One region of the Arthrobacter rhamnosi genome, then DNA from elsewhere that is predicted to be linked to it. Evidence: predicted binding sites of a transcription regulator. Region 1 holds the regulator's gene; each other region holds the start of a gene.
What was found. Region 1 encodes LexA, which represses DNA repair genes until DNA is damaged. Its sites were predicted from a motif close to TCGAACANNTGTTCGA; they were not measured.

Region 1 (3,271 bases):
AGGAAGACGATGTTCGCGGCCGAGTTCCGCACGGCCTGCGCCGTCGCCTCTGCCGTCATGGTGTACGCGGAGCCGCGCTCGGCGGTCACGTACCGGGTACCCGTGCCGCTGGCAAGCAGCGGGTACATGGAATAGGTGGGAGGAAAGCCCAGCGCGGTGCGTCCCGGTCCGCCGAAGGCCTGGAGGACCTGTTGGAGCACTTCGTTGGAGCCGTTGGCCGCCCACAGCTGGTCGGGCGTCAGCCCGTGCCCCAGGTAGTCGGCGAGGTTCTTCCGGAGCTCGCTGAACTCCCGGTCCGGGTAGCGGTTGAGGCCCTGCGTAGCCTCCGCCACCGCCGCGACGATGGCGGCGTGGACGTCGGCGGGGACGCCGTGGGTGTTCTCGTTGACGTTCAGCAGGATGGGTACGTCCAGCTGCGGGGCGCCGTACGGGTGCAACCCGACGAGGTCATCACGCAGGGGAAGGTTCGCGAGGGCGTCGACGGAGGATGGCACCCTTCGAGTTTAAGGGATGCTTCCGGTCTCAGCTAATGCCGCGTCGCCGCACCGGGCGCCCACTCCGCCCCGACTATGCGCCGGCGGGCACCGCGATACTCTGCCCCGCCCGGACGAGGGAGGTGTGCAGGTCGTTGAGTTCCACGATCTCCGCCACCACGTCCCGCGGGTCGCGCTCCGGCGCGTACCGGATGGCGAGGTCCCACAGCGTCTCCCCCGCCGTGACACTCACCTCAACCGTCGACGACGATGCGGGAGCCGACTCCCCGGCCTTGGCCTGCGAGGTCAGGAAGGCGCCCAGGAGGATCAGGGCGGCGACGCCCAGCGCGATCGGCAGGCCGACCAGCAGCAGGCGTCCGCGGCGCGTCAGGGTCAGCGCATGCGCCGCACTCCGCTGCGTGGAGGTGCGGGACGCATCCGGCTGTACGTGCGGAAGCCGCACGAAACCGGACGCCGACCGGAGGGACGGTGCGGGGGTGGAGCGAGGCGCGGCATGGACGAGCCGGAGGCGGGCCTCCGAACGAACGGGCGCCAGTGCCCACAGCGCGGTGCTGCCGTGCAGTGCCGGTGCTTCAGCCATTGCCTTACCTCTTTCCCTTCGAATGTCCTCCTCGAACAATCCGTTCGATTCGAACACGCGTTCTAATTCCACGTTGCCTATTTCTAGCACTCACGGACGAGCGTTGTCGAGACTCGCTCGAACATATGTTTGATAACTGCGCCTGTCTGTCCTAGCGTGAACAGGACAGGACATCACCGGCGGAAGCTGCCGCTCAGGGCAGGCAAGCCGGTGGTGTATCTCAGACAACCACCCGCCTCTGACAGAAAACCTCCCAGTGATCGGCAGGCGGACGACATGGGATCTGCAGTCCCAGGCGAAAGGCACAACAGTGGCGGAATCAACACCGGCAGCCCGGCAGGAATCGAACACCGCCGACGTTCCGACCGACGCCGTGCCGATCTCGGCGGGCCGTGGACGCCCGCGCGGCCGCTCGGCGTCCAAGGGGCTCACCGCGCGCCAGCTGACGATCCTCGAGACCATCCAGCGGTCGATCGCCGACAAGGGCTACCCGCCGTCAATGCGGGAGATCGGGGATACTGTCGGCCTGGCGAGCCTCTCGAGCGTGACCCATCAGCTGTCGCAGCTCGAGCGCCTCGGGTACCTGCGGCGCGACCCGAAGCGCCCGCGGGCCATGGAAGTGCTGCTGCCGCTGACGCTCGCCTCCGAAGCGGCTCCGAGCGAGGACGGCTCGTCCGCCGACCGCAGGGCAGGACACCAGATCGCCGTGGACACCGCCCTCGTGCCGCTGGTCGGGCGCATCGCCGCGGGTGGGCCGATCCTCGCGGACCAGGTCGTCGAGGACGTCATGCCCCTGCCGCGACAGCTCGTCGGGCACGGTGACCTCTTCATGCTCAGGGTCTCCGGGGACTCCATGGTGGATGCCGCCATCTGTGACGGCGACTGGGTGGTCGTCCGGCGCCAGCAGAGTGCCCAGAACGGTGACATCGTCGCGGCACTGCTCGACGACGAGGCGACCGTGAAGACCTTCCGCCAGCGCGACGGCCACACCTGGCTCCTGCCGCAGAACACCCGCTACGAGCCGATCCTCGGCGACCACGCCAGCATCATGGGCAAGGTCGTCTCGGTGATGCGCGCCCTCTAGCTGTACTGGGCCGGGGTCCGCCGGCAGGGAAGCCTGATGGGTGCCCTGCCGGGGGCCCTGCCGGGACCATCGGGCAGGAACATCTGGCCGGCAGGGCCGCCCGGGCCGCACGCGCGCGGCCCTGCCGCGGCTCAGCGGGCCGAGAGCCGCTCGAGGATGCCAGTGACTGTCGCCCTGTCCGTCGTCGCCCAGAAGGGCGGCAGTGCCGCCCTGAGGAAGCCGCCGTAGCGCGCGGTGGCGAGACGGCTGTCAAGAACGGCGACGACGCCGCGGTCGCCCGTCGCGCGGATCAGGCGTCCCGCGCCCTGCGCGAGCCGCACCGCCGCATGCGTGGCGGACACACTCATGAAGCCGTTGCCTCCATTGCGCGCCACGGCCCTTGTCCGGGCCGTCATGAGCGGATCGTCCGGGCGCGGGAACGGGATGCGGTCGATGACCACCAGGCGGCATGACGAGCCCGGCACGTCGACGCCCTGCCACAGGGACATCGTCCCGAACAGGCAGGTGTCCGGTTCGTCGGCGAACTGCGTCACGAGGGCGTTGAGCGAGGACTCACCCTGGCACAGGATCCCGAAGTCGACCTTGGGCCGCAGGGCCTCCGCCGCTTCCTCGGCGGCCCGTTTGGAGGAGAACAGACCGAGCGCTCCCCCGCGCGACGCCGTGAGGAGCGCCAGGAGTTCCTCCAGTTGCGCGTCCGAGGTGCCTCGTTCGGGTTTGGGGAGATCCTTCGCCACGTAGAGGACACCCTGGCGCGGATAGTCGAACGGGCTGCCGACGTCGACACCGGTCCAGGCGGGGGCGCCGGGCCCGCTCAGCCCCAGGGATCCCGCGACGGGCCCGAACTCGGAGCCGATCGCGAGGGTCGCCGACGTGAGGATCACCGTGTGGTCCTCGAACAGTCCCTCGCGCAGCCTGCCCGCGACGGAGAGCGGAGCGACGTTCAGCGTCGCGGGCGCGCTGTCGTCCGGCTGTGCGTACCCGGAGCCGGGCGTGAACGTGCTCGGGCGCGAGGCCCACACGACCTCGTTGAGATCGGCGGCGGCGAGGATCCGCTCCGCGAGCTCGAAGACCAGTGTCGTCCGGGAGCGGGCGACCTGCCGGCCGCCGTCGGCG
Region 2 (3,271 bases), on a different contig from region 1:
CCGGTTCTGTATGTTCCGGTCGGTTCCAGCCAAGGCTCGCCGGCTTTGTCTGTTCGGGCCAATCCCAATCAGGGGTGGCCGGTTTTATGTGTTCCGGTCGGTTCCAACCAGGGATCGTGGGGGCCGGCGGGATGGATCGTGGAGTGGTTCCTCCTGCAGGATTTCTCCACGTGCCAGCCCTTCGTCGAGTTGGTGGAGTTGGTGGTGGACGGCTTGTCCGGTGTTCCAGTAGGTGTTGGTGCGGGGTGTTCCTGCCCGGCCGGGGTGCCCGGGTGCGTGGAACCAGGGGACACCGTCTCGGGGTTGCACCTTCCAGTGGCCTTGGTGGATGAGGTGGTGGTGTCTCGAGCACAGCAGGACCCCGTTGGTGATGCTGGTGGTGCCGCCGCGGGACCAGGGGTCGATGTGGTGGGCTTCGCACCAGGGGGCGGGGATAGAACAGTCCGGGAAGGCGCAGCCCTTGTCGCGGGCGACCAGGGCCCGGCGCAGGTGGGGCGGGAAGAGGCGTTGGGCTCGTCCGAGGTCCAGGACCTGACCCGCTCCGCCGAGGATGATCGGGATGATGTCCGCATCACAGGCGATCCGCCGGATGGTCCGGGCGGTGGCCTGCCCGGCGAAGATTCCCTGTCCGGGGTGCTGGGCGTGGCCGAGGAGGTCCTGGTAGTCGATGGTGACCATGACCTGGGGTCGGTGGCCTCCGGTGGCGGGAAGACCGCCGGTGCTCAGGGCGATTCTGCACGCGCCGACCAGTCCCTCCAGCAGCAATTGGGCCCTCGTTGCACCGCCCGGATCGCCGAACACGTCCGCACCCGCACCCCAGCCGGAGTCGTTGCCCAAGTCCTCGCCCGGGCCTGACCCGGTGTCGTTGCCTAAGTCTTCGTCTGAGCCTGAGTCTGACCCGGTGTCGTTCCCTGCAGTACCAGCATCGGCACCGTTGGCGTGACCGTTGAGTGTCCTGGGGTTGGTGGCAGTGTTCATGACGGTGGCGAGGTGTTCGAACTGTTCGTCGGTGGCGCCGATTTCCAGGACGTGCAGGCCGTGGCGGCGGCCCTTGAGGAACACACCCTGCCGTGCCCGGAGGATCTTGTCGGTGGGTTCCTGTCCGTCCTGATCGAACACGCCCTCCCAGCGGTGGGCTAGGACCCGCAGGATGTCCTCGTCGGACTCCACAGCCTGCCGGGTGAGATGCTTCTCCATCGACTCGACCTGCTCCGGGGTCGCGAAAGAGTGGACCCGGTGCACGGCCTGGGAGACGATCGTCGCGGCCCGACCGCTGATCAGGGCCGCTTCCGACGCCGCACCGAGGGCCTCCAGCCGGGCCGGCAGTGGGGCGCCCGTGGGGGTGGTGCGGGGCAGCACCAGGTCTGCCAGCGCCAGTCGGCGCCGGGCCTCGGCGCGGCTGATCCCGAGGGTCCCGCGCAGGAAATCGGCACAATCCCTGAACCCGTCCGCAGCTGCTTCCGCCCCCGCACCCCACGCGGACGACGAGACGGTGTCCGAGGAAGCGAGGCTGGAACCGGCGGGAGTCGGGGCCTCGGCGCGGATGGCCTGTTCCGCCCGGGCCAGAAGCGACCCAGCACCGGACGTGCTCCCGGATGGGGGGCCGGGATCAGGTTCGTCGACCCTGTAGTGCTCCTCGGCTAAGCGGGCGGCAAGGACCTGCAGATGATCCACAATCCTCGAGGCCTGTTCGACGTCGACGATGAGCTGTAGCGCCTCCGACCGGGACAGAACACGGCCCTGCAGGCTCACCTCCCGGGCACACGCCGTCAGCACAGCGCACGCCGACTCGACTGAGGTCGGGGTCTGCGCGGGACGCTCGATCGGGGCGATGGCCATACCCCAAATTTATCGAACACACGTACTACTCCAGCGGCCCTGGGAGCCTATGTGGACAACTAGAGGACGCTCCTTCTCCTTTTAGCAAGGGCATGTAAATCCCATACCTTACGAAGACCAGGGGCGACCCGCCCGGCATCGCTCGCCCGCACGAACCCGGGACGATCACCCGCACCGGCCCGTGCTACACCCCCACGAGCCCCGCGCTAAGCGCCCGCGCCGGTCTCCGCCGTCGTCGTCCCCGGTGCATTGCCTGCCCGCCACACGAATTCCGGCACGGTCCCGTTGATCTCCCAGTCGCCGACGATCCTCGACTTGTAGATCACGGGGTTGTGCGACGAGATGGTGCGGGCGTTCCGCCAGTGCCGGTCGAGCTGGAGGCCCTTCCGGGTCGACGATGCGCCCAGAGCGTTGAAGATCGTCGAAGCAGCACGCTGGACCTGCTCCGTCACCACGATCTGCGCCTGTGAGGAAGCGAATTCCACCGCTACTGCGGCAGAGTCCGCCTCCTCGCGCGGGAGGTCGAGGTGCGCCTCGTAGGCCTCCTGCACCAGTTCGGCCACCCGGAGTGCAGCAGCCTCGGACGCGAACGCGAGAGCCGAGACTTCCCCCACCACCTGCTGCACCTGGATGTCCTCACTGGGCCTTGTTCCGTTTCCGTGACTGAAGGTCCGGGTCCTCCCGCGCACCTCCGAAGCCACGTCCCGGACAGCTGCGCGGGCGATCCCCGCAAGCGTTGCGACATGGATGAGCTGGTAGACACCCGTGTCGTACGGCGGGTGGTCCGCCTCGATGATGACGTCCTCGGCTGGCACGACGACGTTCCGGAAGACGGACGTGCCGCTTGCGGTCAGGCGCTGGCCGAACCCGTCCCAGTCATCGATGACCTCGACCCCGGGCGCGTCCCGCCGCACGAGGGCGATCACGTCGACGCCGTCGTCCGTGCGCGCACCCGTCTGAATCCAGTCGGCGTACAGGCTTCCGGTCGTGTAGTACTTTGTGCCGTCGACGCGGTAGTCCTCGCCGTCGCGCGTGATGGTGGTACTGACACCGCCGACGGCGACAGGTCCGGTCTCCGTCCACGCGTTGCCCAGCACCGCTCCTTCGGCGACGCGACGCAGCCAGACAGTATCGTTCGCGTAGAGCCGGTCCTCGACGAACGCGATGTGGGACCGAAGGGCCTGTGCGAGGTTCGACTCGGCGGCAGCGAGTTCGATGAGCAGCCGGAAGAACTGCGGCGCCGAGAGCCCGCCACCTCCGAGCTCGACGGGAACCCGCAGCGCGGTGAAGCCTGCATCGACGAGCTGACGCACCTGGCGGTGCAGCAGGATCCGCTCGTTCTCGCGCTCCGCGGCCCCGGCCGCGATCTCGTCGAACAGGGGTCGGAACCGTTCCGCGAGTCGGCCGTAGGTCACGGGTGCGGTCAGGGTTT
Region 3 (3,271 bases), on a different contig from region 1:
GCGGTTACGGACGTCGGAGGCCTTGAGTGCCGCGAAATCACCGAGGGAACGGATGCCGAGGCGCTTGAGCAGCACGGTGAGCCGGGGCTGTTCGAGGACTTCCAGGGGGTAGCTGCCGAGGAACCACGGCGAGCGGCCGGGTGGGATGACGACCAGCCGGTCGGCGTCGGGATCCTGGTCCGTGGCCCTGGCTGCCTGCTCGGCGGCGAACGGGCCGTCGGCGATACCGATGCGCACATCGGTGAGGCCGATGGCCGCGAGGGTCCGGAAGATGACGTCCGCGGCCCTGCCCTCGCTGCCGTAGTAGCGCGCAGGTCCCTTGACCTTGAGGGCGCACAGCCCCGGCCGGAGAACCTGGACGCCGGGCAGAATGGTCTCCACGGCCGCGGTCACGGGTTCGAAGGTGCGTTCATCGAGCGAGGGATCGTAGGGCAGGGACACGAGCCCCGTGCTGCGGGCCTGTGCCTCCCGGATGCGCAGGCCCCTCTTCACGCCGTCCTGCCGTGCTGCGGGAGAGCAGGCGAAGACCTCTCCGCGGTCCACCAGGACGAGCGCCGTGTCGGCGGGCAGTGCGTGTTCGCGCAGCGCGGCGGTGATGGGCCAGTCCGGGCACCAGAGCATCAGGATCCTGGTGGCGGGCTCCGCGGGTGCGGGCAGGGACGTCACGAGGATCTCGCCAGCCGTGGTCCGAACAGGGCGGTGGAAGCGTTGCCGGGAGCGGTGCCGGGCTGGAGTCCCTCGGGCAGGAGGGCTCCCTGGGACGCTGTTCCAGGGGCGGTGGCCTGCAGGTCCGCCAGTCCCACGTAGGCGTGGCGGAGCCGTCCGGAGGGCTGCGTCGCGGTGATCTTCATGCGGCGCGCTGTCAGGTGGCCCGTTCCCGCTCCGAGGCCCTCCCAGGCGCTCTCGGCCACCCCGAGCGTGGAATCGCTCTGCTTCCAGGCGCCGAGGGTGATCAGTGCGGCACCACGCTGGCGCAGCCGTGCCTTGAGCCGGGCCCATTCGGTGGGCGCCAGGTGCTCCGGGGCACGGGTCAGGATGACCGGGACGACATCCACGAGGGCTGCCGTGACGGTGAGCCATTGGGATCCGGGATCGGGGATCAGGATGAGGCGTTGGAGGTTGATCCCGAAGCCCTGTGCCGCTTCCACGCCGAAGTCCGGCACGCCGATGACGCTGCACCACAGACCTGCCGAGGAAGGACCGGCGAGGAGGGCCATGGCGAGGGCCGGAGAGTTCCGGACCGTGTAGGAGCCCCCGGACTGGAGGCCGCCGCCGGGCAGGATCCGGGCGAGGGCCGGGACCGTGGGCAGCCTGCGCGAATCGAGGGTGCTGGCCTGCATGCTGTTGATGCGGGCCTGGAGGCCGAGGGTGACGTCGGCTGGTGAGGTTCCGCGGCGACCGGCGGGTTCCGAGTGGACCGTCTCGCCGGAGGAGGAAGGCTCCCGTCCGAGGGAAGGGCCGGCAGCTGGAGGCGTCACTCGTCAATATTCGAATACGTGTTCGATTAAGTCAATCAACGCGGTGCGGCTTGAATGCCGCTGGAATGCGGCCTTTTTCTGGTAGGTGCGGCCCCGGATCGTGCCCGCCGGCAGGCGCAGCGCTGCACCTGCCGCCGTCGTTTCCCGGGTGTCAGGCGTCCGGTGTCTTGCGTGCGGCCTCGCGTTCCTTCACCCGCGCGGCCTCGGCGCGGACGGCGGCCTGCGTGGCACGCTCCGCCACCAGCCAGGCGGGCGGATCCTGCAGCAGAGCGGTGATCTGCTCGCTGGTCAGGGGATCCGTGACGCCTCTGCGCGCCAATCCGCTGATGGAGATCCCGAGCTTCTGCGCGACGACGGGGCGCGGGTGCGGGCCGTTGCGGCGCAGGTCGGCGAGCCACTCCGGCGGGGTCTGCTGCAGTTCGTTGAACTCGGCGCGCGTCAGCTCGGTCTCCTGGAAGTCCTGGGGAGCTGCGGGCAGGTAGATTCCCAGTTTCTTGGCCGCGGTGGCGGGTTTCAGTGTCTGGGGAGTTTTCGCGGGAGTCATTGTCCAAGCTTAACGGTCACGGCTCAACGGTTCCGGCTCAACGGTTCCGGACAGGCGCTACTGTGATCAGGTGCCCACCGACCAGCCCAGAACCCTGTCCGTCGGCTTCGTGCCGGGCGTGACGCCGGGCAAGTGGGTGGCGCGGTGGCGCGAACGGCACCCGGAGGTGCCCCTCGAGCTCCGGCAGCATGACGACGACGCCCTGGCGGCACTGCGGGACGGCTCCGACGACGTCGTCTTCGTCCGGCTCCCGGTGGACCGCGCAGGGCTCCACCTGATTCCCCTCTACGAGGAACAGCCCGTGGCGGTGATGTCACGGGACAACGAGCTGTCGCTCTACGACGACGTCCCGCTCGAGGAACTCGAGGGCCTGCTCGACGTCGCGGAGTGCGGCGGCCCGAAGACGGCCGTCGAGGTGGCCGCGTCCGGCGCGGGTGTGGTCGTCCTGCCGATGTCCCTCGCACGCCTCCATGCGCGGAAGGACGCCGTACACCGTCCCGTCCCGGGCCTGCCGACGACGACGATCGGTATCGCCTGGCGGATGGAGGACGAGTCCGATGACGTCGAGGAGTTCATCGGCATCGTCCGCGGACGCACGGCCCAGAGTTCCCGGCAGCCCTCCCAGCGCGAGGCGCCCAAGAAGAGCGCATCGCAGAAGGCGGCCGCGAAGAAGGCCGCCGCTGGGGAAGCGAAGGGGCAGAAGGAGAACAGGAAGCCCTCGCCGCCCGGGAAGGCGGCACGTCCTTCCGGTTCGCGCGGAAAACGGCGCTGACGCCCCATCCATCTTCGGAGAGCACTTCATGGACGCTGACGTTCTCATCATCGGTGCGGGACTCGCCGGTCTCGTTGCCGGCAACGAGCTCATCCGTGCGGGCAAAAAGGTCGCCATCGTGGAGCAGGAGAACGCCCGGAACCTCGGCGGGCAGGCGTTCTGGTCCTTCGGCGGCCTCTTCCTGGTCGACACGCCCATGCAGCGGCGCCTCCGTGTCCGGGACTCCTTCGACCTCGCCTGGCAGGACTGGCAGGGATCGGCGGCGTGGGACCGCCTCGACGGGTACCTGCCCGAGGACGAATGGGCGGCGCAGTGGGGCCGGGCCTACGTCGAGTTCGCCGCCGGGGACAAGCGCCCGTGGCTCGAGGAGCAGGGCGTGAGGTTCACGCCCCTGGTGGGGTGGGCCGAGCGCGGCAGCGGTACGGCGGCCGGGCACGGCAACTCCGTCCCCCGGTTCCACGTGCCGTGGGGCACGGG

Region 2: a site for LexA is predicted at 1,852-1,867, ahead of ACX80I_RS09630 (HNH endonuclease signature motif containing protein). Genes of this name have one in related genera too.
Region 3: a site for LexA is predicted at 1,489-1,504, ahead of imuA' (DnaE2-dependent mutagenesis accessory factor ImuA'). Genes of this name have one in related genera too.

Annotation. Positions count from the first base shown of each region.
Region 1 covers NZ_JBTNDT010000011.1:27,714-30,984, reverse strand. The annotation lists gene ACX80I_RS16525 (histidinol-phosphate transaminase) at 1-494, opposite strand, end outside; gene ACX80I_RS16520 (LysM peptidoglycan-binding domain-containing protein) at 568-1,074, opposite strand; gene lexA (transcriptional repressor LexA) at 1,448-2,158, shown strand; gene ACX80I_RS16510 (ATP-dependent DNA helicase) at 2,290-3,271, opposite strand, start outside.
Region 2 covers NZ_JBTNDT010000004.1:158,667-161,937, forward strand. The annotation lists gene ACX80I_RS09630 (HNH endonuclease signature motif containing protein) at 85-1,839, opposite strand; gene ACX80I_RS09635 (acyl-CoA dehydrogenase family protein) at 2,046-3,271, opposite strand, start outside.
Region 3 covers NZ_JBTNDT010000002.1:309,942-313,212, forward strand. The annotation lists gene ACX80I_RS05805 (DNA polymerase Y family protein) at 1-666, opposite strand, end outside; gene imuA' (DnaE2-dependent mutagenesis accessory factor ImuA') at 663-1,478, opposite strand; gene ACX80I_RS05815 (DUF5997 family protein) at 1,630-2,022, opposite strand; gene ACX80I_RS05820 (LysR family transcriptional regulator substrate-binding protein) at 2,093-2,794, shown strand; partial or broken gene ACX80I_RS05825 (FAD-binding dehydrogenase) at 2,823-3,271, shown strand, end outside.